Regions from separate parts of the Kitasatospora sp. NPDC058965 genome, predicted to be linked through region 4. Evidence: riboswitches for the same ligand, from Rfam matches in the RefSeq annotation. Region 4 holds a riboswitch; each other region holds the start of a gene.
The links. A riboswitch is a leader RNA that binds a small molecule or an ion and turns the genes downstream of it on or off. The one in region 4 is predicted to bind cyclic di-AMP.
Positions count from the first base shown of each region.

Region 1: another riboswitch for cyclic di-AMP. It lies ahead of ACFW1A_RS36785 (transglycosylase family protein); the one in region 4 lies ahead of ACFW1A_RS17340 (hypothetical protein).
Region 2: another riboswitch for cyclic di-AMP. It lies ahead of ACFW1A_RS33700 (transglycosylase family protein); the one in region 4 lies ahead of ACFW1A_RS17340 (hypothetical protein).
Region 3: another riboswitch for cyclic di-AMP. It lies ahead of ACFW1A_RS10720 (M23 family metallopeptidase); the one in region 4 lies ahead of ACFW1A_RS17340 (hypothetical protein).

Region 1 covers NZ_JBHYKG010000399.1:271-6,284, forward strand. Annotated here, with positions in the region: gene ACFW1A_RS36785 (transglycosylase family protein) at 4-1,203, opposite strand; cyclic di-AMP (ydaO/yuaA leader) riboswitch at 1,211-1,369, opposite strand; gene ACFW1A_RS36790 (sirohydrochlorin chelatase) at 1,994-2,971, opposite strand; gene ACFW1A_RS36795 (DUF397 domain-containing protein) at 3,436-3,672, shown strand; gene ACFW1A_RS36800 (ATP-binding protein) at 3,865-4,434, opposite strand; gene ACFW1A_RS36805 (helix-turn-helix domain-containing protein) at 4,819-5,688, shown strand; gene ACFW1A_RS36810 (TetR/AcrR family transcriptional regulator) at 5,711-6,014, opposite strand, start outside.
Region 2 covers NZ_JBHYKG010000313.1:2,184-9,466, forward strand. Annotated here, with positions in the region: gene ACFW1A_RS33680 (VOC family protein) at 1-80, shown strand, start outside; gene ACFW1A_RS33685 (pyridoxamine 5'-phosphate oxidase family protein) at 127-621, shown strand; gene ACFW1A_RS33690 (SpoIIE family protein phosphatase) at 900-3,266, opposite strand; gene ACFW1A_RS33695 (APC family permease) at 3,366-5,003, opposite strand; cyclic di-AMP (ydaO/yuaA leader) riboswitch at 5,483-5,641, shown strand; gene ACFW1A_RS33700 (transglycosylase family protein) at 5,647-6,474, shown strand; gene ACFW1A_RS33705 (YchJ family protein) at 6,517-6,942, shown strand; gene ACFW1A_RS33710 (NUDIX domain-containing protein) at 6,966-7,283, shown strand, end outside.
Region 3 covers NZ_JBHYKG010000045.1:19,656-26,938, forward strand. Annotated here, with positions in the region: gene ACFW1A_RS10695 (SpoIIE family protein phosphatase) at 1-2,192, opposite strand, end outside; gene ACFW1A_RS10700 (hypothetical protein) at 2,338-2,541, opposite strand; gene ACFW1A_RS10705 (TetR/AcrR family transcriptional regulator) at 2,616-3,194, opposite strand; gene ACFW1A_RS10710 (alpha/beta fold hydrolase) at 3,194-4,021, opposite strand; gene ACFW1A_RS10715 (YiaA/YiaB family inner membrane protein) at 4,127-4,414, opposite strand; cyclic di-AMP (ydaO/yuaA leader) riboswitch at 4,581-4,740, shown strand; gene ACFW1A_RS10720 (M23 family metallopeptidase) at 4,752-5,588, shown strand; gene ACFW1A_RS10725 (hypothetical protein) at 5,578-6,486, opposite strand; gene ACFW1A_RS10730 (GNAT family N-acetyltransferase) at 6,530-7,102, shown strand; gene ACFW1A_RS10735 (sensor domain-containing protein) at 7,168-7,283, shown strand, end outside.
Region 4 covers NZ_JBHYKG010000090.1:14,999-22,281, reverse strand. Annotated here, with positions in the region: gene aceB (malate synthase A) at 1-52, opposite strand, end outside; gene ACFW1A_RS17350 (IclR family transcriptional regulator) at 281-1,021, shown strand; gene ACFW1A_RS17345 (hypothetical protein) at 1,047-1,505, shown strand; gene ACFW1A_RS17340 (hypothetical protein) at 1,522-2,727, opposite strand; cyclic di-AMP (ydaO/yuaA leader) riboswitch at 2,731-2,901, opposite strand; gene ACFW1A_RS17335 (response regulator transcription factor) at 3,035-3,772, opposite strand; gene ACFW1A_RS17330 (class I SAM-dependent methyltransferase) at 3,870-4,928, opposite strand; gene ACFW1A_RS17325 (DUF1059 domain-containing protein) at 5,040-5,234, opposite strand; gene ACFW1A_RS17320 (hypothetical protein) at 5,417-5,752, shown strand; gene ACFW1A_RS17315 (bifunctional aspartate transaminase/aspartate 4-decarboxylase) at 5,840-7,283, opposite strand, start outside.

The DNA of each region.
Region 1 (6,014 bases), on a different contig from region 4:
GGATCAGACCCGGCCGGCGAAGTCCGGGGTGTAGTTCGCGATGGTCTCGTACTTCACGCCCGCGCTCGGGTTGGCGGCCTCGACGTACTTGCCGCCACCGATGTACAGGCCCACGTGGTACACGCCCGAGGCGCTGCCGTTGTTGGACCAGAAGAGCAGGTCGCCCGGCTGCAGGTTGTTCAGCGAGACCCGGGTGGTGGCCGCGGCCTGGTCGGCGGCGACGCGCGGGATGGAGATGCCCGCGTTGGCCATCGCGGCCTGGGTCAGGCCGGAGCAGTCCCAGCCGCCGTTGCCGGTGCCGCCCCAGATGTACGCCTGGCCGACCTTGGACTCGGCGAAGGAGATCGCCGCGGCGAACGCGCCGGAGGCCGGCTGCGCGGCAGCGGTGGCGCTGGTGGTGCGGACCGACGGGGCGGACGGGGTGGTCGCCGGGGCGTCGGTGCTGTCGTCGTTGCCGGCCGGCGCGGCCGGGGCCGGGGTGGCGACCGAGACGGTGCCCAGGACCAGCTGCTGGCCCGGGTAGATCCAGTCCGGACCCTGGGGCAGCGCGGCCTTGTTCAGGTCGTACAGCTTCTGCCAGCCGCCGTCCACGTGGTGGCTCTGCGCGATGGTGGACAGCCAGTCACCCTGGACCACGGTGTAGGTCTCGGTCTTGGTGGTGGTGGCCGGCTGGGCGGCCGGGGCCGCGTCCTGCGAGGCGGTGTGGCGGCGGTCCGAGTGGCTCTGGGCGGTGCCCTGCCAGGACTGCGAGCCGCTGTTCTGGGACTGCTGGGCCGGCTGGGCCTGCTGCTGGGCCGGGGCGCTGGTGTCGACCTGCGGGGCGGCGCCGCCGCGGGTCAGGCCCGCCTCGACGGAGCAGACCGGCCAGGCGCCGGGGCCCTGGTCGGCGAGGACCTTCTCGGCCACCGCGATCTGCTGGTCCTTGGTGGCCAGGTTCGCCTCGGAGGCGTACTGGTGGCCGCCGTAGGCCGCCCAGGTGGAGGAGGTGAACTGCAGGCCGCCGTAGAAGCCGTTGCCGGTGTTGATCGACCAGTTGTTGGTCGACTCGCAGGCGGCGACCTTGTCCCAGACCGAGACGGGGGCGGCGGAAGCGGTGGTGGCGGTGATGCACGGCAGCGCCAGGCCGAGGCCGAGCAGACCGGTGGCGGCGATCGCACGCTTGGCGTTGCGAGCGGGACGGTTCGTTGCGGTCGTGGGCAGCATGAAGACGCGTTCCTCTCCTACGCCTGCGAGGTGAGCTGTCGGATTCGGGCTGGAGTTGCCCGGCCGTGCTGAGCACGGCTTCACCCCTAGCCCGGTGCTCCGGTCGATGACCGGCGCCCGGGCGGCTTACCTGGTTCCCCCGCTCCTGCCGTGGTGCGTTTTCGCGCTGCCAGCAGTGCCGGTGGCAGGACTCGGCGTCCGGCCCGCTGGGTCCGTGTGACCACGAACGGGGAGCACGTTAGACAGGCATAAGTTGATTCCGCAAACAGCTGTGAGCGCGGTCACACGGGCTTCACTAACCTCACAAGATCGAGGATCATGCACAGCTGATGCACCGTCGCCGAACGCATGGGCAAGTGCCCCCACCTGCCGTGCAGTTGCCGCCGTTTCAGGGTGACGGGCCGTCGGCCCGAGGGGCCTTCACAAAGCCTTCACGACGTCCGTTTCCGGGCCCGCCGAGGCCCTGTCGGGGTCCGCCCCGGGGGTGCAGTTACCGTTTCGAGACCAAAGTCGACTCGCCCTCAGATGTCCGTTTTGCCCCCGGGTTGGCACTCCGTCAGCACCCGCAGGCCCGCTCTGCCGGCCTGGGTCGGCACCCGTCGGCCCGCCCTGCCGGCGCGCGTCGGCACCCGTCGGCCCTGTCCCGTCGGCCCCGTCCCGTCGGCCCTGTCCCGTCGGTCCGCCCTGCCGGCACCCGTCGGTCCGGCCCGGACCGGGCGGCCGGGAACGACGCAGGCCCCGCGGCCGCCCAGGGGCGGCCACGGGGCCTGCGGGGTCCGTCAGTGGTGGATCAGGCCTGCTCGGCCGCCTCCGCCTGCTCGACGGCCTGCTCCGGCTCCTCCTCCAGCGGCGGCGGCAGCAGGGCCGGCAGCACGGCGAGGTACGTCGAGGCGGCCAGCTGACCCACCGTGGGGTAGGCGCCGACCGGGGCCGCGCTCGGGCAGCCGGTCTCCTCGGTGGCGGCCAGCAGCAGCTCGGCCGAGACCTCGGGGCCGATCACCAGCGGGGCCAGCGCCGGGCGCTGCGCACCGGTGGCGCGCAGGTGCTCGACGGCGGCGGCCACCGAGCCGGGCACGTCCAGGGCGGCGGCGACCACCGGGACGGCCAGGCGGGCGGCGAGCAGCACGCCGGTGATCCCGGCGGCCGCCGCCGCGTCCTCGCCGCCGGCCGTGGTCAGCACGACGCCGTCGGCGGCGGTGGCGATGGCGAACAGGCGGGCCCGGTCGGCGCGGGCCAGCCCGGCCTCGGACAGCCGGACGTGGACCGCCTCGGCCAGCAGCGGGTGCGGGCCGAGCGGGTCGGTGACCACGGCGCCGGCCTGGGCGGCCAGCTGCTGCAGGTGGCCGACGTAGGCGTGCGGGCCGGGCAGCAGCGGCACCAGCACCGGTGCCGGCAGGCCGGCCTCGGCGGCGGCGACCAGCAGTTCCTCGACGGTCGGGCGGGGGCGATCGGTGACCGGCGAGTACTCGACCGGCTCGCCGGCCTCGCCCTCGGCCCGGTCGGCGGCGTCGGTGGCGGCCTCCGTGCTCGCGGCGCTGCGCAGCCAGCCGGCCACGACCTCGATGCCCGGCTGCTCGCCGCGGATCACCGAGACCAGCTCGTCCACCACGGCGACCGTCTCCGGCGTCGCCTCGGCGGGGACGGCGAGCACCAGCGTCGGGGCGCCGACCGGCACCTCGGGGCGCTCGGGGCGGCGGTGGCGCCCCCGTGCACGGGAGCCGGGCGTGCGGACGGGCAGCGGGGCGCCCGGGATGGCTGCAGTGCTCATGGCGCAGAATCGTAGGACATGGCCGCGATCACTCCGCATCCGGCTGCCGCTCACGGCCTCCGAGCCGGACAAGTCGGCCGAATTCCGGCAGTTCCTCGACCCGGCCGGGCAGATGTGACGGAGTGTGAGGGTCTCGCTGCGAAGTTGATCACGAGTCCTCACTGTCAACGGGTTGAACCGGCCAGGCTCGTTGTGCGTCCAACCCACCAGCGGTGACGGTCGCCCAGCTGATTCGCCCTCATCTGTCCCGTTCTGCCCGGCAGCAGACCCCTCCCAGGGGGCACTCTGTCACCTCGGGTACAAGTGCGTGCACGCGCAAAATCACATGCCGATGCACGTGCATTAGCGTTATCATTACGACAAGTAAGGCATTCGCGCTGCCCATACGAGCCGGAGGCGGCCGGCGGTCGGAGCGGACGAGCGCCGAGCGGTTCGATCACTCCAGCGCTCTCTGGGAGATTCCTATGCACCACACGTACAACGGCATGGCGGCCAGCGACCTGGAGGGCGTGGTCTGGCAGAAGAGCCGGCACAGCAACTCCAAGGGCAACTGCGTGGAGTTCGCCGCCCTCCCCGGGGGCGCCGTCGCCATGCGCAACTCCCGCTTCCCGGACGGCCCGGCACTCGTCTACACCCGGGACGAGATCGAGGCCATGCTGCTCGGGGTGAAGGACGGCGAGTTCGACCACCTGGTGGCCTGACCCGGGCGGCGCGAGCACGGGACCAGGAGACGCCGTCGTGGTGGCAGCCGCGACGGCGTTCGGCATTGGGCCGGCCGCGGTCGAACGCCGGGCCCGGTCGGTCGAACACCGGCTGCGGCGCGGGCGGGGACTCCCACGGGAACGACGGAACGCCGCGCCAGGGCGCGGCGTTCGGGGCATTGCGGAAGGCTCCTAGGCGGAGCGGCGGTGGCGGCCGATCGACCCGAGGTCGGGTATCAGTGAGGCGCCGGCCATGGACGGGGTGTCAGGGGCCTGGAAGAGCGCCCAGACCACCTTCCCCGTCCCCGAGGCCAGCGGGTGCCAGCCCCAGGAGTTGCTGAACGAGTCCACCAGGTGCAGGCCGCGGCCGGACTCGGCGACGAAGTCGGCCTCCCGGGTGACCGGTCCCGCGCTGCTCGGATCGCTGACGGCGCACACCAGTTGGGGAGCCCGGTGGACCAGGCTGATCCGGATCGGCAGTCGGCCGTCGGCGCTCTGTCCGGGGCCGGCCTGGATCGGGAAGCCCGGGCGCCCGACGCCGCCCGGCAGGTCCGCGGAGGTCGGCTCGCCGATCGCGTGCCGCAGTGCGTTGGTCACCAACTCCGAGGCCACCAGGGCCACGTCGTCGAAGAGGTCGTCGAGGCCCCAGCGGTGCAGGCTGGTCCGGGCGAAGTCGCGTGCGGTGCGTACCGCGTCATAGCGAGGGGGGAGCGTGCAGGTCGCCACGTCAGGATCGACGGCCACAGCCGTACCTGTGCCCATGAAGAGCTCCTCCCATAAGGGGGCGGACACGGCTGGACCCGGCGGGGTCATGCCGGTCACCTCCGACTCGCTCGGCCGCTTCGCCAGCGCCGCGACCAAGTGCGTGGGGTCGACAGCGATGCCCGCGGGACTGCCACAGGGGGCGTGCAACTGCACGTGCACCATCGTGCTCTGTGCTCACGGCGGATGCAAGAGTCGATTCACGTGCAGTCGGCTCATTGGCATATGCAGACGCCGGATGCACGTGCATCTGCACATGCTGATGGACGTGCCGATGGACGTGCCGATGCAAAATTGATAGATCCTTGTGCCATCACGGGCACTGTGAGCGGCCGGATAGTGGCAGACTGTGCCCTGTTTCCCCGAGGCGGAGGTTCCCACGGCATGACCACAGCGCAGCCAGGCGGCGGCGGTTCCATGGTGCGCCGAATCCTCCTGGGCTCCCAGCTGCGCCGGCTGCGGGAGGCACGCGGTGTCACGCGTGAGGACGCGGGCTACCAGATCCGGGCCTCGGAATCGAAGATCAGCCGGATGGAGCTGGGCCGGGTCTCCTTCAAGGAGCGCGACGTCGCCGACCTGCTCACGCTGTACGGCGTGACCGACGGCGAGGAGCGCGAATCGCTGCTCGGCCTGGTCCGCGAGGCGAACAAGTCCGGCTGGTGGCACAGCTTCAGCGACGTGCTGCCGGGTTGGTTCCAGACCTACGTCGGCCTGGAGGAGGCGGCCTCGCTGATCCGCACCTACGAGGTGCAGTTCATCCCGGGCCTGCTGCAGTGCGAGGAGTACGCCCGCGCGGTCTTCGGGCAGAGCCGCCCGGTGCTCAGCGAGGAGGAGATCGACCGCCTGGTGGGCCTGCGCCTGCGCCGGCAGAAGCTGCTGACGGAGGGTCAGGGCCCCAAGCTGTGGGCGGTGATCGACGAGGCGGCGCTGCGCCGGCCGGTCGGCGGCCCCAAGGTGATGCGCAGCCAGTTGCAGTACCTGATCGACATCTCCGAGCAGCCCAATGTGGTGATCCAGGTGATGCCGTTCCGGTTCGGCGCGCACGCGGGGGAGAGCGGGGCGTTCAGCATCCTGCGCTTCCCCGAGCAGGACCTGGCGGACGTGGTCTACCTGGAACAGCTGACCAGTGCGCTCTACCTGGACAAGCGCGACGACGTGGACGCCTACGTCCAGGTGATGGAGCGGCTGTGCGTGGACAGCCTCACCCCCGAGCGCACCGTCGAGCTGCTCGGCTCGATTCTCAACGAGGCCTGATCCGCCGGGCGTCCACCGCCGGCTACTGCGGCTGCCGTATCCGGTGCCCGCCGGTCGGCGGATCGGCCTGCGGCGGTCTGCCCAGGTGCCAGGCCAGCCCGTAGCGGGCGAACAGGTCGGCGCGGATCGGCGGCAGCGGCGTCTGCGCCCCGGGCAGCAGGACGCCGATGCAGCCGCCCATCAGCGCGCTGCGCAGCACCGCGTGTTCGGCCACCGGGTCCGCGGCGCCCCAGTCGGCGAGCACCTCGCGCAGCAGGGCGCCGAGCTGCTGCTGCTCCGGGTCCTGGACGAAGCCGCCCACGTCGGGGTCGAGGATCAGCGCCAGG
Region 2 (7,283 bases), on a different contig from region 4:
GGAGCGTCGCCACCCACGTCGAGGACGTGCCGGCCGCCGAGATGGCGGCCCGCGCCAAGGCCGCGATGGGCGGCAACTGACCGATGGCGTCCGCCTCCCCGGCCCCGAGCCCGGCCGGATGACCCCGTGCCGCCGCGCCGCAGCGCCCGACCGCACATGCCGGGGTACGGGATCCTCCCGGCGGACGGCGGCAGCGGACTGCTGCCCTGGTTCTGGGCCGAGCGCAGGCTCGCCGACTCGCACGAGTACTGGGTCGCCACCGTGCGCCCGGACGGGCGCCCGCACCTGATGCCGGTCTGGGGCGTCTGGCTGCGCGAGGCGCTCTGGTTCAGCAGCAGCGTGCAGTCGCGCAAGTACCGCAACCTGGCCGCCGGTCCGGCCTGCACGGTGGCCACCGACGACGCCCACCACCCGGTGGTGCTCGACGGTACGGCCGGGGTGGTCACCGAGGCGCCGGCGATCGCGGACTTCCTGGCCGCGCTCAACGAGAAGTACGCGACCGCCTACGCCGCGGACTTCCTCGACCCGGCGGTCAACGCCACCTTCCGGGTCGTCCCGGACTCCGTCTTCGCGCTCTCCGACGAGGACTTCACGGGCACGCCGACCCGCTGGACGTTCTGACGCAGCCGGTGCAGAAATCCCCGGGACACCGCCGCTGACCGGCGGTTTCGGAGTTAGACTGACAGGTACACCAGACAGAGGCGAGGGCCGCACCGCCGGTGGAGACGTTCACCGTCCGTCCGAGCGACTCCCATGTCGAAGGCCTGGCCAGGCCCCCGGCAGGCCGGATCGACAGCACGCTCCCGAGCGACGGCAGGGACGCGCAGGACCGATCCCCGACCTACCGGGGACTGCTCCTGCCCGGGGCCCGGCATCGGCAGCCCCGCCCCGGGCGCGCCTCACCCCGGCGGCAGCTCCTGCTCCGTCCAGATCGTCTTCCCCGCCGGCGTGTACCGGCTCCCCCAGCGGTTGGTCAGCTGCGCGACCAGGTACAGACCGCGCCCGCCCTCGTCCGTCAGCCGGGCCCGCCGCATCCGGGGCTGGGTGGCGCTGCCGTCCGAGACCTCGCAGGTCAGCGTGTCGGCCCGGATCAGCCGCACCGTCACCGGCCCGCCCGCGTACCGGATCGCGTTGGTCACCAGCTCGGAGAGGACCAGCTCGGTGGTGAAGGTCAGGTCGGCCAGGCCCCACTCGACCAGCGTCGCCGTCGCCGCCTCCCGGATCCGGCCCACCGCGGCCGGCTCCGGATCCACCGACCAGACCGCCGTGTCGTCGGCCGGCACCGCCTTGGTCCGGGCCAGCAGCAGCGTCACGTCGTCGTGCAGGCGGGTCGGCGGCAGACCGGCCACCAGTTGCTGCCCCGCCTCCCGCAGCGGCTGCTCCTCCCCCGCCACCACGGCGAGCCGGCGCAACAGCTCCGCCATGCCCGCGTCGATGTCCCCCTCGCCGCGCTCGATCAAGCCGTCCGTGTAGAGCGCCAGCACGCTCCCGGGCGGCAGCTCCACCCGGGCCGACTCGAACGGCAGCCCACCGACCCCGAGCGGCGGCCCGGGCACCACCGGCAGGAAGTCGGCGCTGCCGTCCGGGCGCGCGACGGCCGGCGGCGGGTGGCCCGCACTGGCCACCGTGCAGACCCGGGCGACCGGGTCGTAGACCGCGTACAGGCAGGTGCCGCCGAAGGTGACCGGCTCGGTGCCCTGCGGCAGGTCGGCCGCGGTCTCGCCCACCGCGAACTGGGCCTCCTCGTCGATGTCCGCCACCAGGGCCGACTCCACCAGCAACTGGGCCACCAGGTCGTCCAGGTGGACCAGCAGTTCCTCGGGCTCCAGCTCCAGGTCGGCCAGGGTGCGCACCGCCGTGCGCAGCCGGCCCATGGTGGCGGAGGCGTGCAGGCCGTGCCCGGTGACGTCGCCCACCACCAGCGCCACCCGGGCCGAGGAGAGCGGGATGACGTCGAACCAGTCCCCGCCCACCCCGCCCGCGGTGTCCGTGGGCAGGTAGACGCTGGCCGTGGTGACCGCCGCCACCGAGCTGACCGCCGGGGGCAGCAGGCTGCGCTGCAGACCGATCGCGGCCCGGTGCTCGCGGGTGTAGCGGCGCGCGTTGTCCAGGGCCAGCGCGGCACGGGAGGCGATCTCCCGCATCAGCACCCGGTCGTCCTCCTCGTACGCGTCCTTCCAACGGTCCCGCCGCACCCAGATCCGGCCGAGCAGCACGCCCCGGGCCACCAGCGGCACCCGGATGCTCCAGGCGTCGACCGGGTCCTCGGGTTCGGTGTCGCCCTCCGCGCCGACCAGCACGGTGTCCCCGGCGGCGGGCACCGCCTCGGGCGGGCCGGCCACCCCGGTGCGGCGCAGCAGCAGCCGGCCGTCGGCGTCCGGCAGCGGCTCCCCGCCGGTGAAGACGGCGGCGGCCAGCTCCACCACGGCGGCGTCCGCGAAGCCCTGGGCCAGCACGGCGGCCAGGTGCTGCGCGCTCTCGCCGACCGAGAGCGAGTGGGCGGCCGCGGCGGTGGCCTCGTGCAGCAGGGCGAGCCGTCGGCGGGCCAGGTACTGCTCGGTGATGTCGCTGAACAGCGCGGTCACGCCGATCACCCGGCCCTCCGGGTCCTGCAACCGGAACGCGGAGATCGCCAGCATCCGCCCGCTGCGCGGGTCGACCACGGTGCGCGCGAGCTCCTCGGCCAGCACCAGCGGCTGCCCGGTCCGCAGCACCTCGCGCAGGTGCGCCTCGACCGCCTCGGCGTCCACCGGCTGCAGCAGGTCGCGCAGGCTGGTGCCGCGCAGGTCGGTGGGGATGCCGGAGTACGGCAGCAGGTGCGCGTTGGTCCGCACCAGGTTGAGCTCCTCGTCGAAGACCGCCAGCCCGAACCGGTCCTGCAGGAACAGCTCGCGGGAGAACGCCTGGTCCTGCTGCCAGCGGTCGGCGGTCTCGCCGGGTGCGCCGAGCACCACGAACCGGGCCGCCGAGCGGTCCCCGGGGGCTGCCGCGCGCAGCGTCAGCACCCGCAGCTCGACGTCCACCACCTGCCCGTCGCCGGTGCGCACGGTGGCCCGGCCGAGCCAGCCGGCCCCCGGCCCGGGCTCGCCGTCCCGGCCGCCCTCGGCGGGGCCCGCCAGCAGCTCGCGCACCGGCCGCCCGCGCAGCGCGGTCGCGGGCAGCGCCAGCACCCGCTCGGCCGCGGCCGTGCAGTCCAGGATCCTGCCACCGCCGTCGACCAGCACCCCTGCCACGCCGTCGAGGAACGGGAAGCGGGAGTCGTCCAAAGTCGTCCACCTCGCCCGGTCTACCTGCGACCATCCTGTACCGACCGGCCGTCCGCCGCCGCCGCGGCGCTCCGGGCCGCGGCCAACTTCACGCGCCGGTCAGTGCCCGCCGGCGTCCAGCACCTCGACGTCGGAGATGTTCCGCTCGATCTCCTCGACCGGCAGCGCCACCGCCAGCGCCCAGTAGTAGATGGCCAGCGAGAAGACGGAGACCAGCCCGATGTCCCACCACAGGCCCAGGTTCTTGGTGGCCCCGACACCGAACTGGCCCTGCCAGGAGATCACCCCCATGCCGACCAGGTAGACCGGCAGCCACTGCCCGGCCCGGAAGTCCATCCGGGGCGCGTTGGGCAGCCCCTTGGCCCGCGCGTACCAGGCGTAGGAGCCGAGCAGCAGGTAGCCGAGCAGGATCGAGGCGCCGAGCCGCCACAGGGTGTCCCAGCCGGACCAGTAGATGACCAGGCCCGCCACCACGAAGGCGAGCGGGGAGATCACCTCGCCGGCGGGCAGCCGGTAGGGCCGCTCCAGGGTCGGGAACCGCTTGCGCAGGACCCCGAAGGCCAGCGGCGCCCCGGCGTACATCAGCACCACCGCCGAGGTGATGAAGCTGACCAGCCGCTGCCAGCTGGGGAACGGCAGGAAGCAGAGCACGCCCGCCACGAAGGCGATCAGCAGGCCGGCCCAGGGCACCGCGCGCCGGTCGGTGCTCTGCAGCGCGTCGGGCGCGTAGCCGTTGCGGCTCAGGCCGTAGGTGATCCGGGAGCTGGAGGTGGTGTAGATCAGGCCGGTGCCGGCGGGCGAGATGATCGCGTCGATGTAGAGCACGGTGGCCAGCCAGCCCAGGCCGATCAGTGAGGCCAGTCCGGCGAACGGGCCGCTGATCCCCGGGTAGTCCAGCGCGCCCCAGCCGTTGGCGAAGCTGGACACCGGCAGCGCCCCGATGAAGACCACCTGGAGCAGCAGGTAGATCACGCTGCCGATCAGCACCGAGCCGAGCACCGCGCGCGGGATGTCGCGGCGCGGGTGGGTGCTCTCGCCGGCCCACTGGATGGCCTGCTCGAAGCCGAGCAGCGCGAAGATCACCCCGCTGGTGCTGATCGCGGAGAGCACCCCGCGGGCGCCGAACGGCGCGAAGCCGTGCGAGGTGAAGTTGCTGCCGTGGAACTCCTTGACGCCCAGCACCACGATGGTCAGCACCGGGATCGCCACCTTCCACCAGGTCGCGGCGCTGTTGGTGTGGGCCAGCCACTTGACGCCCAGGAAGTTGATGGCGACGAAGAGCGCGAGCAGCGCGGCGGCCACCGCGAAGCCGGAGGCGGTCAGCGTGCCGTCGTGCTTCTGGAAGCCGTCCGCCCAGTGCCAGTGGCGGGCGTAGCCCAGCATCGCCTGCACCTCGATCGGCGCGATGGTGGCCGCCTGCAGCCAGGTGAACCAGCCGAAGCTCATCCCCGCGAAGCCGCCGAAGGCGTAGTGCGGGTAGCGGGCGGTGCCGCCCGCCACCGGGAACAGGCCGCCCAGCTCGGCGTGCACCAGGGCCAGCAGCACGATGGCCACCGCCCCGATGCCCCAGGAGAGCAGCGCCGCGGGGCCGGCCGCTTTGACCGCCTTCTCGGCGCCGAACAGCCAGCCCGAACCGATGATCGCGCCCACCGAGGCCCAGAGCAGGCCGACCAGGCCCACCTCCCGGCGCAGCGCGTGACGGCCCTTACTGCTTGTGGACCCGGACAGGGACACCATGGCTGCGCGGCCTCTCTCGGGACGACAGGAGCGCTGCTGACGCTGCCCCAGCTCCCGGGCCCGGGCCGTGACCCGCGCCGGTGCGGGTCACCGGCGACCATCCGTCCGGCCCAATCGGTCTTCGCTGATGTGAATCTGAACGGCAATCACATCCACACCTGTTGATTTGCCGGCCCGAACCTGCCAGGCTCGGGGACAGCTCAAGAAGCTCCTGGACCACGGGCGCCGAGTCCCCGTGCCTTCCGCCCCCGGAGGCACGGTGGCTCGGCGCACGTGCACGCCCACCGGCCGTGCGCGGACCGTCCGCAGACCCCCCGGCAGCTGAGGGAGCGTGCGGTTCTCCTGCACGACTTCGGTGATGCTGGTGTGACGTATGCGATGCGAGCTTGTTATCGGAATGATGATCCGTCTAGTCTCCCTGGCAACCCGGACTGCACCGGGCCCCCGAACGCGGAACGCCGAATCCTGCCCACCGCGCCCCCGGGACCACGACGACTCCTCTGGGCAGGGGCGGGGGACCCAGTTTCGACGCCGTCTCCCACGGCTAGGGGTGAAGCCGTCCCGCACGGGACGGCCGGGCCGACCACTCTCTGGGCCCGAACCCGACAGCTCACCTCGCAGGCGTGCGGAGAGGGACATCTGCATGGTGTTTTCCGGCCCCGGCCGCCACCGCCGCCCCACCCAGGCCGACAAGGCGGTCGCCACGGCGACCGTCGTCGGCGCGGGCCTGGCACTCCCCCTGCTCACCGCCACCGGCGCGCACGCCGCCGAGCCCACCCAGTGGGACGCGGTGGCCCAGTGCGAGACCGCCGGCAACTGGGTCGCCGACGCCGGGGACGGCTACTACGGCGGCCTGCACCTGACCCTGCGCCAGTGGCTGGCCTACGGCGGCGACCAGTACGCCTCGGTGCCCTCGCACGCCACCCGGGAGCAGCAGATCGCGGTGGCCGAGCAGATGCTGTCGGACCTCGGGCCGACCGCCTGGGGCAACTGCGCGACCGCGCCGGGAGCCCTGACCCCCGCGGCGCCCGTCACCCCGACCACGCCCGCCACTCCCAGCACGCCCACCACCGCGGCGCCGACCGGCACCCAGAGCCCGACCCAGCCCACCACCGCGACGCCGGCACCCGCCACCCCCGCGCCCGCCCAGCCGACCGCGTCGGCGACCCCCGCCCCGGCCAGCCCGAGCCCGACGGCCCCCGGCACCACCCCGGCGCCGACCGCCACCGCCGCGCCCACCGCGCCGGGCGCGCCCGCCCCGTCGGCCCCCGCCCCGGCCGCGCCCACCGCACCCGACCCGACCGGCGCCCCGGGCGACCACACCTACACGGTGCAGAGCGGCGACAGCCTGTCCCGGATCGCCTACGCCCACCACCTGGACGGCTGGGACGGCCTCTACCAGGGCAACGTCGGCGTGGTCGGCACCAACCCCGACCTGATCTTCCCGGGCCAGCAGCTCCAGCTCCCCTGACCCGCGCGCCCGCGTCGGGACACGGCCCGTCAGAATGGGGCCATGTCCCGACGCACCAGCCGCCGCACCGCCCCCGCCCTCCCGGTCGACTGCCCGTGCGGGCTGCCGGCCGCCTACGCCGACTGCTGCGGCAGGCTGCACCGGGGTCTCGCCCCGGCGAGCACCGCGGAGCAGTTGATGCGCTCGCGCTACTCGGCCTTCGCGGTGCGCGACGAGGCCTACCTGCTGCGCACCTGGCACCCCGACACCCGGCCGCGCACGCTGGACTTCGCGCCGGAGCTGCGCTGGGAGCGCCTGGAGATCTTGGGGAGCGCGGAGGGCGGGCCGTTCCACCAGAGCGGCACGGTGGAGTTCCGCGCCTCCTTCCGGGAGGGTCGCGAGTCGGGGACGATGCGCGAGAACAGCCGCTTCGTCCGCCACGAGGGTGCCTGGGTGTACCTCGACGGCGAGGTCGACACGGCGTCGTGACCGCACCGAACATCGGAGTCCGAGTGACCGACCTGCAGCCGACCGACCTGTCACCGGCCCGCCCCACGCCGGCCGACGTCCCCCTGGCCGAGCTGCCGCTGGCGGACTTCCTGCGCACGCTGCCGCACGGGATCCTGTTCGCCGCCGTGCACTTCACCGACCGGCAAGGCCGTCCGCTGCTGCTGGAGTCGGTCTACGACCCCGAGGTCTGGCAGTTCGCCGGCGGCAACCTGGAGTCCGGCAGCGAGCCGTGGGCGTGCGCGCGCCGCGAGGTCTTCGAGGAGACCGGGCTGACCCTCCCCGCGCATCCGGTGCCGCCGCTGCTGGCACTGCTCTTCGTG
Region 3 (7,283 bases), on a different contig from region 4:
GTCACGTTCAGCGTCAGCAGGTCGGCCAGCCGGTCGAGCGAGCGGTCGGCACCGGTCCGCCGGCGCCACAGCGCCAGCCCGCCCAGCATCCGCTGCACCGACTCGTCGTAGTCCTCGTCCCGGTCCTCCACCAGCCCGTCGGTGTAGGCCAGCAGCGACTCGCCCGGGTCCAGCCGGTGGTGGCCCAGCGGGTAGTCGACGGTCGGGTCCACGCCCAGCGGCGGGCCGCCGGGCAGCAGCAGCTCCTCGGCCCCGGCCGCGCCGATCCGCACCGGCTGCGGGTGGCCGGCCCGGGCGCCGACCAGCTCGCCGGTCTCCAGGTCCAGCGTCAGGTAGAGGCAGGTGGCGAACAGGTCGGTGTCCAGCTCGGCCAGCAGCCGGCTGGTCCGGGCCAGGGTGGCGGCCGGGTCGTGCCCGTCGGTGGCGTAGGCCCGCAGTCCGCTGCGCAGCTGGCCCATCACCGCGGTGGCCTCGGCGTTGTGCCCCTGCACGTCGCCGATCACGATGCCGGTCCGCCCGCACGGCAGCGGGATCAGGTCGTACCAGTCACCGCCGATCTGCATGCCCTCGGTGCTGGGCAGGTAGCGGGCCGCGGAGCGCAGCCCGGGCACGGTCGGCAGGCTGCGCGGCAGCATCGCCCGCTGCAGCTCGCTGGCCCGGTGGTGCTGGGTGTCGTAGAGCCGGGCCCGCTCCAGCGACTGGGCCAGGATCCCGGCGAAGGCGGAGTAGAGGGTGCGGTCCTCGCGGCCGAACGCGCGCTCGGCGGCGAAGGTGATCAGGCAGGAGCCGACCTGCCGCCCGGAGGCCACCAGCGGTAGCACCGCCCAGGCCGGCGCCGGCCCGGCGGGGTCGGCCCCGGCGGCGGCCGGCTCGCTGAACAGCGGGGTGGCCCGGGCCAGCGCGTGCTCCATCGTCCCGCCGGCCAGCTCGTGCAGCTCGTGCAGCCGGCTGCGGTGCGCGCCGCCGTAGACCGAGGGCGACAGCGGCAGCAGCCGCCCCTCGTCCACCAGGTCGAGCACCACCCCGGCGGCGCCCAGCGCGGGGCGCGCCACGTCGGTCAGCGCGGTGGTCACCTCACGCACCGTCACCGCGCGGGAGAGCGCCCGGGTGAGCGCGAGCAGCAGCGCCGAGCGGGCCCCGGCCACCGGGCCGGCCGCGTCCCCGGCCCGGTCCCCGGCGCCCCGGGCGGGGGTCGGCGACCGGTCGGCCCGGCGGTCCACCAGCAGTCCGGCGATCCGCACCGGACGGCGGTGCACGTCCAGCTGCACCTCGCCGCACTCGTCGACCCAGCGCGGCGCGCCGTCCGCCCCCAGCACCCGGTAGGAGAGCCGGTAGCGTCCGCCCCGGTCCAGCAGGTCGACCAGCGCGGCCTGCACGTCCGGCAGGTCCTCGGGGTGCACCAGCAGGCCCGGCTCGGGCGCGGGGTAGGGCCCGGGGCCGGCCGGCACCGGCCGGCCCACCACCCGGTAGGCGGTGGCGTCCCAGCAGCTCTCGCCGGTGACCAGGTCCCGCTCGAAGGCGCCGGCCCCGGCCGCCCCGATGGCGGTGGCCAGCAGCGGCTGCGCGGCGTGCGCGGAGGGCTGGGCGGAGTGGGTGCGCACGCCCGGCGCCGGGCCGTCGCCGGCCGCGTTCACGTGGTCGATCAGGTGCGCCAACCGGTGCGCGCAGGCCTCGGCGATGGTCTCCAGCGCCTCCAGGTCGCGGCGCGGCACGGTGCCGCGGTGGGCCAGGGCCAGCGCCAGCACGCCGACCTCCAGGTCGTCCACCACCAGCGGCAGGGTGACCACGGCGATCAGTCCGGTGCCCAGCCCGGCCGCCGCGTCGGGGTAGTCCACGCTGGTCTGCTCGGGGCTGAGCAGCACCGGGGCCCGGCGCCGCAGCGCCAGCGCGGCGGGCAGCTCGGCCGAGCGCTCGACGGTCGCGTACCGCTCCATCGCCCACTCCGGCAGACCGCTGGACACGGTCAGCCGCAGCGCGTCGGTGGCCCGGTCGAGCAGGTAGATCGCGGAGCCCTCGCCGGTGATCCAGCCCGGCCCGTCGGTGAGCACGGTGGACAGCAGCTCGGCGGCGCTGGTGCAGCGCAGCAGGCGGCGCACGCAGGAGACGGTGGAGCGCGGTCCGGGGTGCCCGGCGCCGCGCGCGGGTTCGAGCACGACGGGGGTGCCGTGGTCGGACGACGGACTGCGATCCATCACGGGCCCTTCCGCTCCGGGGGCGGGCGGCCCAGCTGCCGCACTTTGGTGCTGAATATCCTATTTGGTCCGGTGCGGATCGGCCGGGAGGCGGCGACGGCGGAGTGGTCCGGTCGGTGCGGGCGTCAGCCCGCCGCCCGGAGCGTCACTCGTCGTGGTGGCGCTGCGGACGGGCCGGCACGCTGCGCATCGAGACCAGGCCGCGCAGGATCGCCAGGGTGCGGCGGACGGCGGCCCAACCGGTGGGCTGCGGCTCGGCCGGCGGGTACCCGGTGGCGGCCGGTGCGGCGCGCCCGGCGCGCTGGCGCGGGATCGCGGCGGTGCCCGGCGCGGTGCTCGGCTTCGTCATGCGGCCCTCCAGCGGCTCAGCGGTCCATCGACCGCATCCTGTCCGACGACCGGCCCGGCCCGCCAGGGGCTGGGTCACACCCGGCCGGTCGGCCAGTCGCGCAGCCCGGCGGTGAGCACCGCGATCATGCGCTCCTGGGTCACCGACAACTGCTCGCTCAGCTGGAAGGCTCCCCCGATGGTGAGGGCGGCGAACCCGTGCGCCAGCGCGCGCACGGTGCGGGTCGCGTGCACCGCCTCGGAGTCCTCGATCCCGTACCCCTCCAGCACCTGGAAGATCGCCCCGACCAGGGCGGTGGCGGCCCCGAGCAGTTCGTCGTCGGCGGCCGAGGGGGCCTGCGGCAGTGCGGCGTAGCGGCGCGGGTGCTCCAGTGCGAAGCCGTGGTAGGCCCGCAGCAGCGCCTCCACCGCGGCGTCGCCGGTCAGTCCGTCGGTCGCCGACCGCAGCCGGGCGGCCAAGTCCTTGGTGACCCGGATCGCGATCAGCCGGCGCAGTCCGGCCAGGCCGCCGGGCACGTGCTTGTAGAGCGAGGGGGCGGCCACCCCGGCCAGCTGGGCCACGCCGGCCAGGGTGAGGGCGTCGGGGCCCTCCGCGTCGATCAGCGCGAGCGCGTGGTCGACCACGGCGTCGGGGTTGAGTCCGGCTCGGGGCATCAGGCCACCTCGGTGAGGAACGGGAGCACGGCGTCGGCGACGGCCTGCGGGGACTGGGCGTGGGGGTAGTGGCCGGCGCCCTGGATCATCACCTTACGGCCGTTCAGCGCCTTGACCTGACGGTCCGCCACCAGCTCCGGGTCGGGGAAGTCGGGGTCCTTGCTGCCCATCAGCACCAGGGTCGGCACCTCGACGCCCTCGCACCAGCCCTCCGGCGCGGCGTTGCCGCCGACCTGGCCGCGGGTGGCCCGCTTGCGGCCCGGGGTGCGCAGCGCCGCCACCAGGCCGGCGTTGTAGGCGGCGATCTCCTCGGTCGCGCCGCCCGGGTAGGCCATCTTGTTCAGGTAGTAGCCCCACACCTTCGGGGAGGCGAGCAGCGCCGCGCCCAGCAGGCGGAGCATCGCGAGGCCCAGCACGGTCGGCGGCACGTTCTCGACGAACGCGTCGATCAGCACCAGGCCGGCCACCCGCTCGGGGGCCAGGGCCGCCGCCTTGACGATGCTGGCGCCGGTGTAGGAGTTGCCGGCCAGCACGGCCTGCTCGACGCCCAGGTGGTCCAGCAGGGCCAGCGCGTCGTGGGCGGCGGCGGCCGGGCTGTAGTCGTCCCAGTCGATCGAGGACTCGCCGAAGCCGCGCAGGTCCATGGTGATCACCCGGCGGCCGGCGGCGACGAGCAGCGGGCGCAGGTGCCGGTAGGAGGCCCGGGAGTCGAGCATGCCGGGGAGCAGCAGGACCGGGTGGCCGGTGCCCTCGACCGTGTCGTCGAAGGCGATGGTGCCGCCGGGGAGCTGCAGGTACTGGGTCTGCGGGGCGGTGAGCGTGTGCACGGCTTCCTCCTGGACTGACGGACCTTCGGCGGTGCCGGCCGCTGCCGACATCCACAAAGCTATGGCTAATAGCCTTAGCCGTCAAGTCCCTCGGGCGGCCCGGGCCTAGCCGTCGACCCGGAACGGGTCGTGCTCGGCCAGCAGCCGCTCCAGCCGGGCCTGGTCGACCCGGTTCACCAGCTCGCCGGTTTCCTGGCGGTCCCGGATCACCTTGGCGAGGGTGAAGGCGGAGGTGACCGTGTAGAGCAGGCCGAGCGCCAGGAAGGCCCGCATCCAGGCGCTGACCGGCAGGTAGGCGATGCCCAGCGCGAGGCCGCCGGCGGCGAGCGCGAAGGAGAGGACCGCCTGCACGTAGTAGGCCGAGGTGGTTCTCGGCAACACTGGAGAAGTCATGCCTGAAGAATCGCCAACTCCGGCCCTCGGCACCTGAGTACGTGTACTCAACCGGACACTCAAGGTGAGGCTGCGACAATCCCGCGGGGAGCGCTTGGAATCGCGGGCCTCTGGGATTAAATTTCAATAACGCAGCGCGGTCGGCAACGCCGTACCCAGACGGCACCGTGCGCCGTCGCCTAATCCGCAGGGCCGTCCGAAGGGCGGCCCGGGAGCCGGGGAACCACCGTTCCTTGGGGTGAATCGGACCGGCCCGCACCGGTCCGTAGGAGACCTTCCTGCTCCGAACCCGTCAGCTAACCCGGTAGGCGAGACGGAAGGAAAGGAGCACGCCTCCGTGGCGTCGACGCACACCCCGGCCCTGCTCGACCACCCGGGCACCACCGACGAGAACTCCCGGCACCGGCTGCCGCGCCAGTCCCGCCCCGGTTCCCCGGTGCTCGGCGTGACCGCGATGGCCGCCGCGCTGGGCGCCACCACCGGCATCGGCGCCACCGCCGCCCAGGCCGCCGCGCCCGCGCCCGCCATGGTCGCCACCGAGGAGAGCGGCCCGCAGGGCGCCGACCCCGGCCTGGCCCTGGCCGCCCGGATCCAGCAGCAGGCCGACCAGCGCACCGCCGCCGAGGAGGCCGCCCGCTTGGAGGCCGCGCACGAGGCCGCCGCCAAGCGCGCCGCCCAGCAGCCCCAGCCGGCCCCGCCGGTCCGGTCCACCCCGGCCGTGCAGCCGCTGCAGGCCGTGCAGGTGGTCCAGCCGGTGCAGGCCGTCGCCCCGCAGTCCACCGACGCCCCGCTCGACCTGCAGGCCCCGCTGGCCGCCTGGACGCTGGCCGCCGCCGCCTCGCCGTGGGCCCAGCTGCAGACCGGCCTGGACCTGGCCGCCCCGGCCGGTGCCCCGGTGCTCGCGGTGGCCGGCGGCACCGTCAGCTCGGCCGGCTGGACCGGCGTGCACGGCTACCGGGTGATCCAGACCCTGCCCGACGGCACCGAGATCTGGTACTGCCAGCTCGCCTCGATCACCGTCCCGGCCGGCCCGGTGGCCGCCGGCGCGGAGCTCGGCCGGGTCGGCACCACCGGCAGCGCCACCCGCCCGCACCTGCACCTGGAGGTCCGTCCCGGCGGCGGCGCCCCGGTGGACCCGGCGCAGTGGCTGGCGGCCGGCGGGGTCACGCTGTAGCGTCCCCGTCCCACTCGGCCAGGTCGGGCAGCTCGACCAGGCCGCGGTCGATCACGTACTGGTCCACCTGGTCCCCGTCCGGCTCGGGGGCCAGGTCCCGGTACTCCGTCAGCAGCAGCTCGGGCAGGCCGGGGACGGTCCACTCGCCGAGCAGCCGCAGCGCCTCGGCCTGCACCGCCGCCTCGAAGGCCGGGTAGTCGCCGGCCAGCTCCTCGGGCATCGGCAGGCCGAGGGCGTTCAGTCCGGCCAGGTTGCGGTAGCTGCGCTGCATCAACCGGTTCTCCACCAGCAGCCGGCCGCCGTCGGTGGCCATCCCGATCGCCAGCAGCACGCCCTCGGTCCAGCCGGCCGCGCCCTCCGGCTGGTCCAGCCGGTCGAGGCCGGCCAGCAGCGCCAGCCGCTCCGGCTCCGCCAGTGCCCGGTAGCCGTCCAGGAAGGCCCGCACCGCGGCCGGGTCGGCGGTGTCCACCCCGTGCTGCCAGAGCAGCAGCGCGTACAGCCGCGGCCAGGTGAGCAGGTGCGGGCGGCGCAGCAGGTCGGCCAGCAGCTCGCCCTGCCACTGCGCCTCCTCGTGCAGCCGTTGCTGCCGCTTGGCGTTGAGCCGCTTGGCCGCCCGCTGGTGGTCGATCAGCAGCCGCACCGCCGCGCCGTAGGCCAGCGGGTCCTGGCCGGGGCCGGGTTGCACGTAGAGGTGGATCCGCTCGTACAGCAGCTCCTGCAGCAGTGGTGAGGTGAGTTCGGGGACGCCCTCGTACACCTTGGCGTCACCCAGTTCGAGCAGCGTCAGCACCGCGTTCAGCGGGCCCTCGGGAACCGGCTCCAGGCCCTGCTCCTCGGCCCAACGCAGCAGCTCAGCGGTGTGCGGCCGGGGGGCGAGCCGCAGGTCCTCGGTGTCCATGGCAGGTACCGTAACCGCTCGCGCGGCCGTTACCGTACCTGCCATGCACCCCGTCCTGCTCACCGGGCCACGGCTGACGATCCGTGAGTTCCACCACGTGCCGCGCGACATCGACGCGCTGCACGCGATCTTCGGCGATCCGGAGACCGCGCGCTACCTCCCGTTCGAGCCGCGCGACCGGGAGGACTGCGCCGACCAGGTCGCCCTCTACCTGGAGGAGGCCGAGAAGGAGCCGCGGACCGTCTTCCGGCTGGCCGTCACCCTGACCGAGCAGGGCGAGGACGCCGTCCCGCTCGGCAACGCGGTGCTCGGCGTCGAGGGCGCGGAGAGCCAGAAGGCCGCCTTCATCGGGTACGCGCTGCGGCGCGACGCCTGGGGCCTGGGCTACGCCACCGAGATCACCCGGCTGCTCTGCGGCTTCGGCTTCGGCGAGCTGGGCCTGCACCGGCTGGCGGCCCGGCTGGACCCGGCCAACCTGGCGTCGGCCCGGGTGCTGCGCAAGGTCGGCTTCCAACTGGAGGGCCGGATCCGGGACGACCTCTACCTGCGGGAGAGCTGGCACGACGCACTGCAGTACTCGCTGCTCGCACACGAGTGGCGGCCGCAGGGGGGTTAACCCCACCCCGGGTCCGCCGGGCAGCGCCATTCCCGGCGGCCGGGGCCGGCGGGCAGATTGGGGGCATGACCTCGACCACGGCACCCGACCTCCACGACTACGACCCGCCCGCCGCCGGCAGCAGGGGCCGGGCCCGGGCCCGGCAGGCCTCCCGGGAGCTGGCCTACGTCGCCGGCTCGCT
Region 4 (7,283 bases):
CCGGCCGAGAGCTGGCAGATCCCTGGCTGGAAGGTCCCTGGTCTGTAGCCATGGGGTGGACACTCCTTGGACGGTTGAACTCTGTAGGGAGCCGCGGTGGCGGCTTCCCTCGGTACCGACCCACCTACTGGCGAGTTGGATTCTGTAAGGTGGAGAGTAGTTTCCGCGATACAGAATTTCAACGGTTTGTTGAGTGGATCGCCGGGACTCTACTCCTCCCCCGACAGCGAAGGGAACGCCGGTGGCCAGCTCCCCCGCCCCCGACCGAAGCAGTGGCAGCGTGCAGTCCGTCGAGCGCGCCTTCCAGCTGCTGGAGGCCCTCGCCGACGCCGGCGGCGTGGCCACCCTCAGCGAACTCTGCAGCAGCTCGGGCCTGCCGATGCCGACCATCCACCGTCTGGTTCGTACCCTCGCACAGCAGGGTTACGTACGCCAGGACACCGCGCGGCGCTACACGTTGGGCCCGCGGCTGATCCGGCTGGGCGAGACCGCTGGCCGACTGCTCGGCAACTGGGCCCGGCCGTACCTGGCCGAGCTGATGGAGGCCACCGGGGAGACCGCCAACCTGGCCGTGCTGGAGGGCGGCGAGGTGGTCTACGTGGGCCAGGTGCAGTCGCGGCGCTCGATGCGGATGTTCACCGAGGTCGGCCGCCGGGTGCAGCCGCACTGCACCGGGGTCGGCAAGGCGCTGCTCGCCCAGCTGCCCGAGGACGAGGCGCGCGGCGTGCTGGGCACCCAACCGCTGCCCGCGCACACCGAGTTCACCGTCACCGACGTGGACCGGCTGTTCGCCCAACTGGCCCACGCCCGCGAGGTCGGCTACGTGGTGGACGACCAGGAGCAGGAGATCGGGGTGCGCTGCATCGCGGTGGCCGTGCCGGGCGCGCCCACCCCGACGGCGCTCTCCGTGTCCGGCCCCGAGGCGCGGATCCGGGCACTGGAGGAGCAGGCCGGGGGCGCCGGCCTGGTGGCGGTGATGCGGGAGATCTCCCAGCGCCTCGGCGAGGCGCTCGCGGCCTGAGCGCGCCGGTGCCTAACCTCGCACCATGAGGCGAACCTGGCTGCTCGTACTGCCGCTGGTCGGCGCACTGGCTCTGGCAACTCCGGCGGCGGCCGCCCCGCGGGCGGGCGGGGCCGACCTCTTCGTGGTCCCGCTGGACCCGGATCCGGTGGCCCCCGGCGGCACCACCACGGTGCACGCCTTCGTGGCCAACCACGGCCCGGGGCCGGCCGGGGAGTTCACCGTGACCGTCCGGGTCCCGGCCGGCGCGGCGGCGGTCGGACCGTACTTCCCCGAGAACTGCCGGGCGGAGGCGGGCGGGCACCTGGTGCACTGCACCTTCGGCGCCGGCCTGCCCCCGCTGCGCTCCGCGACCGCGCTGATCCCGGTCCGGGTGTCCGACGGGGCGTCAGGAACCCTGCGCGGCGGGCGGGTCACGGTGCACACGGCAGCCGACCCGGACCGGTCGAACGACTCCGCGTCCTACCTGATCCGGGTCGGCTGACCGGGACGGCGCTCCGTCAGCGGTAGACGCGGACGTAGTCGGCCGCGAAGCTGATCGGCGCGGAGCCGACCGGGCCCGGGTGGTACTGGCCGGCGGTGACCGACAGGTTGAGGATCAGGTTGGCCGACCAGTTGGCGCCGACCCCGGTGCCGTCGGAGAACACCTTGACCCCGTTGACGTACCAGTCCACCGAGGTGGCCCCGTAGTAGGTGCCGATGGTCACCCACTGGCCGGCCTTCACCGCGGAGGCGTCGGTGTAGTACTTCACCGCGGAGTTGACGTGGTTGGTCAGCTCCAGCAGGTTCGGGTTGTCCGGGTGGTACTCGAACGAGTCGATCTCGTTGCCGCCGTTCTGCCAGGTCCACAGCGCCGGCCAGGCACCGCTGCCGGTCGGCAGCTGGACCCGGGTCTCGGCGTAGTCGCCGGTCTTCACCTTGAAGTTCCCGCTGGTGCCCTCGGTGGTCAGCAGGCCGGTGGTCCAGGCCTGCTTGCCGTTCTCCAGGGTGTGGCTGGACGGCTGGGCGGTGAAGGTGGCGGTGCCGCCCGCGACCTTGACGTCGGACGGGTCGATCCAGTCGAGCTTGTTGTCGTCCGGGTTGTGGGTCCCGTACTTGTAGGCACTGCTGGTGCTCGTGTTCCACCGGCTGCTGTCGAGCGGGCCGTTGAACTCGTCCGACCAGGTCAGCGACTTGCCGGCCACCGGCGCCGCGGGCGCCGGGGTCGGGGTGGGCGCGGGGGTCGGGGTCGGCTGCGGCGCGGGGGCCGGTGCCGGGGTCGAGGCCGACCCGCCGACCGTCAGCTGCTTGCTCGGCAGGTTGTGCCAGGCGCCGCCCTGGTCCTGGTAGTAGCCGAACACGGTGTACGTGCCGGCCGGGAAGCTGCGGCTGCCGGTGGTCATCGTGGTGGTCCACGGGCAGAGCTGGACGTTGCTGTGCGACCCCGGGAAGTCCAGGTTGTTGCCGGCCGCGTCCCGGACGCCGACGCCCAGGGTCTGCACGGTGAAGCAGGAGCCGGCGTGCACGGACAGCTGGGCGGTGGTGGCGGCACCGGCGGTGGCGGTGGTGGGGGTCAGCACGTCCTGGCTGACGGTCGGCGTGGCCGCCGGGCCGGGCCGGGCGGTGCCCCAGGACCAGGCCTGGGCCTGGCCGACCATCGGGACGGCGAGCAGGGCGAGCGAGCCGGCGACGACCCCGAGGCGGGCGGGCGTGGCAGAGCGGATCATGAGCGGTCCTCTTGCGACGCCTTCGGAGTTAGCTGTCGGGTTCGGACCGCAAGATGGCCCGGCCGTGGGTGCACGGCTTCACCCCGAGCCGGGCCCACGCCCGCGAACGGCGAGGGAGGGCACGGCGAAGAGCTGTGGGTCCCCCGCTCCTGCCTGTACCGGTGCTGTGGGAGCCGACCGCCGGGCAGGCAGGACTCGGCGTCCCGGCGGCTGGGCCCGCCGATGCGGCGGACAGCCTGCAGGCTAGGCAGATGAGAAGATCGTCATCAACGCGATCTGGCTCACACCGGCCCGGAACCGGCCCGGATCAGCGCCCACCGGCCCGCCAGCGGGCGGCCGCGGCCACCCGGCTGTGCACCTGCAGCTTGGCGTAGGCGTGCTCCAGGTGCTTGTCCACGGTGCGGGCGGAGACCGCCAGCCGGTGTCCGATCTGACGGTCGGTCAGCCCCTCGGCCAGCAGCTCCAGCACCGCCGCCTCACGCTGCGTCAACTGCCCCGGCGGGGGCGGCGGCGGGGGCGGGGACAGCCGGTCCAGCGCGTGGCTGAGGCGGGCCCGCAGCAGGGCCGCCGAGTCCAGGTCGGCGTCGGTGAAGTCGCTGCCGGACCGGTGCACCACCATGGCCACCGTGCGCCGCCCGGCCGGCGCCCACCCGGCCGGGAAGGCCATCGCCAGCTGGTGCTCGGCGCCCGCCGCGCGCAGCGCCTCCCGGTAGGTGCCGAGCCGGTGGTAGTCGGTCAGCGACTGCAGGTCCGAGCGGCGCACCGGGACCCCGGGGCCGGTCACGTCCGTGTGCCGGAAGAGCGGGTCGGCCGCCGCGTTCCGGTAGAAGCCGGCCAGTGCCGCCGGACCGAACAGCCCCTGCGGGGTGTGCAGCGGAACACGCCCCGCCGGGGTGCGGACCGCCCAGGTCAGCCCGTCACCGGGCACGGTGCGCAGCAGCAGCGGGAACAGCGCCGGCAGCAGGCTCTCCTCGTCGACGGCGTCGAGCAGCAGGTCGATCACCGCGCAGATGCGCCGCAACCCGGCCTCCCCGGACACGCTCACCCTTGGAGCGTGCGCCTGCGGGGAGGCCGGGTCAAGCCGGGCCCCGACAAACCCGGCCGGCACCGCCCGGCCCAACTCGAGCGGTTCGAGGGGTGGCTCAGCGGCTGGCGGCGTACACCCGGTTCACCGGGCTCTCGGCGGCCAGCCTCCAGTGGTGCAGCCCGGCCCGGTCGGCCAGGTCGCGCATGGCGTCCTCGCCGGCGTGGTTGCCCATCGCCATCGGCCCGTGCTGGGCCAGCGCGGACGGCAGGCAGACCGCCACCGAGGCCGAGACCACCGCGCGCCCGACCGGGTGGGCGTTCTCGGTCACGTCGGCCGAGACGTTCGGCTCCACGATCATGCAGGAGCCGCCGTCCGCCAGCGCCTCCCGGGCGTGGGTCAGCGCGGCGCCCGGGTCGCCCATGTCGTGCAGGCAGTCGAAGAAGGTGATCAGGTCGTAGGCCGTGCCCGGGAAGTCCTGGGCGGTCGCCACGTCGAAGCTGACCCGGTCGCCCATGCCCTTCTCCTGCGCGAGCCGGCGGGCCTGCTCGATCGACGGCGCGTGGAAGTCGAAGCCGTGGAAGCGCGACTGCGGGTAGGCCTCGGCCATCAGCATGGTCGAGTAGCCGTAGCCGCAGCCCACGTCGGCCACCTCGGCGCCCTCGGCGAGCTTGCGCTCGGTGCCGTTCATGGCCGGGATCCACTCCGGCACCAGGGCGCCGGTGTAGCCGGGGCGGAAGAACTTGGCGGTGCCGGAGAAGAGCGCTCCGCTGTGCTCCTCCCAGCCGACCCCGTTGCCCGTGCGGAACGCCTCCATCAGGGCGTCCTCGGTGGCGTAGAGCGCCTGCAGCATGGTGAAGAAGCCGGCGCAGTAGGTCGGCGCGTCCGGGTCGGCCAGCACCGCGGCGTGCTCGTCCGGCAGCAGGTAGCTGTCCGCGGCCGCGTCGTACTCCACGTACTCGCCGGCCACCTGGGCGGCCAGCCACTCGCGCAGGTACCGCTCCTGCAGACCGGTCCGGTCCGCCAGCTGGGCCGAGGTCATCGGTCCGGCACCGGCCATCGCGGTGTACAGGCCGAGCCGGTCGCCCAGTGCGGTGCACAGGCCGGCCACCGCGGCGCCGCCGTCGGTCACCACCCGTTCCAGGAACTCCATCATTCGGTCCTCGTCCACGGGCATGCTGACCGCCTCCTCCTTCGCGCGGGTCCTCGCCCGGTGCCCACTCCAGCAGACGGCGGGCGTCCCGGGCCATACGGGATTCTCCGTAGGCCCGGGACGCCCGCCGCGGTGTCAGGTGTGCTGCAGGACCAGTTCGTCCTTGAGGCTGCCGCGGATCTGCTCGCGCAGCTCCGGGCTGTCGGTCTCGCCGTGGACCGACACCGCGTGCTCGGTGGCGGCCCGGACGACCTCGTCCTCGGTGCCGCTGATCACCAGCGAGCAGTTGGCCTCGCTGGGGAACTCCCGGCAGTCGGCTACCTTGCGCATGGTCGACCTCCCGATCCGCCCCGTGACCGGGACCTGCCGGCGGGCCACCCGCTGGCCCGGGGGACCGGCACGCTCCGGTGCGGGCGTGTCGCGGAACCATTGTCCCTCCGGACGACCGGTCCGATAGCTTGGATCCTGCTCACCCACCCGTTCCGCAGCCCGTCAGGAGAACTCCGCCCGCCATGACCGAGACCGCTGCCCTGCCCGGCTTCGCCGGCCGGACGTACCTCTTCGAGGTCGACAACGGCGCCGCCTTCCGCAACGCCTACTCCGCCGACGGCAAGCGGCTGCGCTGGGAGGGCCTGGGCGAGTCCGCCGGGCAGTGGGAGGACGTCGGGCTGCACGTCGCCCAGGTGGCGGCGCAGATCTGGTTCGTCAGCTGGACCGAGGCGAGCGGGATCACGGTCAGCCACGTGATGGACCTGGGCGCGATGACGGTGCGGGTCTTCTGGACCTACGAGGGCGAGGGCGGCCGGGTCGGCGAGCTGCACACCGGGCGGCTGCGGCAGGTGGACTGACCCCCGGTCGGCTGACGTCCCGGCAGGGACCCGACCACCGGTCGGGCCCCTGCCGCGGTTCCCGGCCGGGACCGTGCCCCGCGGGCCTCAGCCGCGACCGGCCTCCCACTCCCGGCGGTACTCCGCGAAGATCTCCTTCAGGTGGTGGCCGATCTTCAGGTAGTCCAGCGAGTCCAGGTTGGCCAGCGAGACCCGCACCGACCACTGCGGGCCGTCGAAGCCGCCGCCGTTGAGCAGCACCACACCGGTCTGCTCGGCCAGCCGGAAGAGCGGCTCGGTCGGCTCGTAGGTCTTCTCCAGGTACGCGGCGAAGTCCGCCCCCGCGGTCCGCTCGGCCTCGGCCAGCAGGTCGAGCTCCACGTAGTAGCCGGCCCGCTGCGGATCGTCGGCGATCCGCATCCCCGAGCCCTCCAGCAGCAGGTCCAGCCGTTCCCGGACGACGCCCTGCACCCGTGCCTTGTAGGCCTTGCCCTCGGGCAGCAGCGCGAAGAGCGAGAAGAGCACCAGCTGCGCCTGCTGGGGCAGGCTCAGCCCGGCGGTGTGGTTGAGCGCCACCTGCCGGGAGTCGGCCACCAGCCGGTCGACGAAGCGGAGCCGCTCCGGCTCCAGGGTCAGCGTGCCGTAGCGCCGGGCCAGCCGCTCCTTCTCGGCCGGCGGCAGCGCGGCGATCAGCTCGTCGACCACGTTGTCCCGGTTCAGACCGATCAGGCCCAGCCGGTGGCCGGTGCAGCCGTAGTGCTTGGAGTAGGAGTACACCAGCAGCGTGTTGCGCGGCAGGTCGGCGGCGAGGCTGCGGAACCCGTTGACGAAGGTGCCGTACACGTCGTCGGTGACGATCAGCAGGTTCGGGTTGCTGGTCGCCACGATCTCCTTGATCTGGTCGGCCACCCGCCGGGAGAGCGCCAGCGAGGGCGGGTTGCTCGGGTTGACCAGGCAGACCAGCTTGACCGCGGGGTCGGCCAGCTTGGCCACCTCCTCGGTCGGGTAGCGCCACTGCCGCACCCCGGTCTCGGCGAACATGCCGGCCTCGACCCGGACCACGTCGAACTCGTAGTCCTCCAGCTCCGGGATCTCGATGTAGGGGGTGAAGACCGGCACCATCAGCGCGATCCGGTCGCCCTTGTGCAGCAGCCCGTTCTTCATCAGCGAGTCGAAGACGTAGCACATGGCCGCGGTGCCGCCCTCGGTGGCGAACAGGTCCATGGTGCCGGCGGGCGGCCGGCGGTCCATCAGCTCCTCGGCCAGGTAGCCGCGGGCCACCTGCTCGGCGTGGGTCAGCATCCGGTCCGGGACGGGGTAGCTGTCGCCCACCACCGCGTCGGCCAGCTCGTGCAGCCAGGCGTCCCGGTCGAAGCCGAACCGCTCCACGCCCAGCCGCACGCAGTCCCGCAGCAGCTCCACCCCCGGCAGCGCGGGGTGGCTGCGGCACCAGCGGTCGAACCGCTGCCCGGTCCCGGGCAGGTCCGGCATGCCGCCCAGGTCGTCCGCGGTCCACACCCGCCGGCTCTCGGCGAGCCCGAAGTAGCCCAGT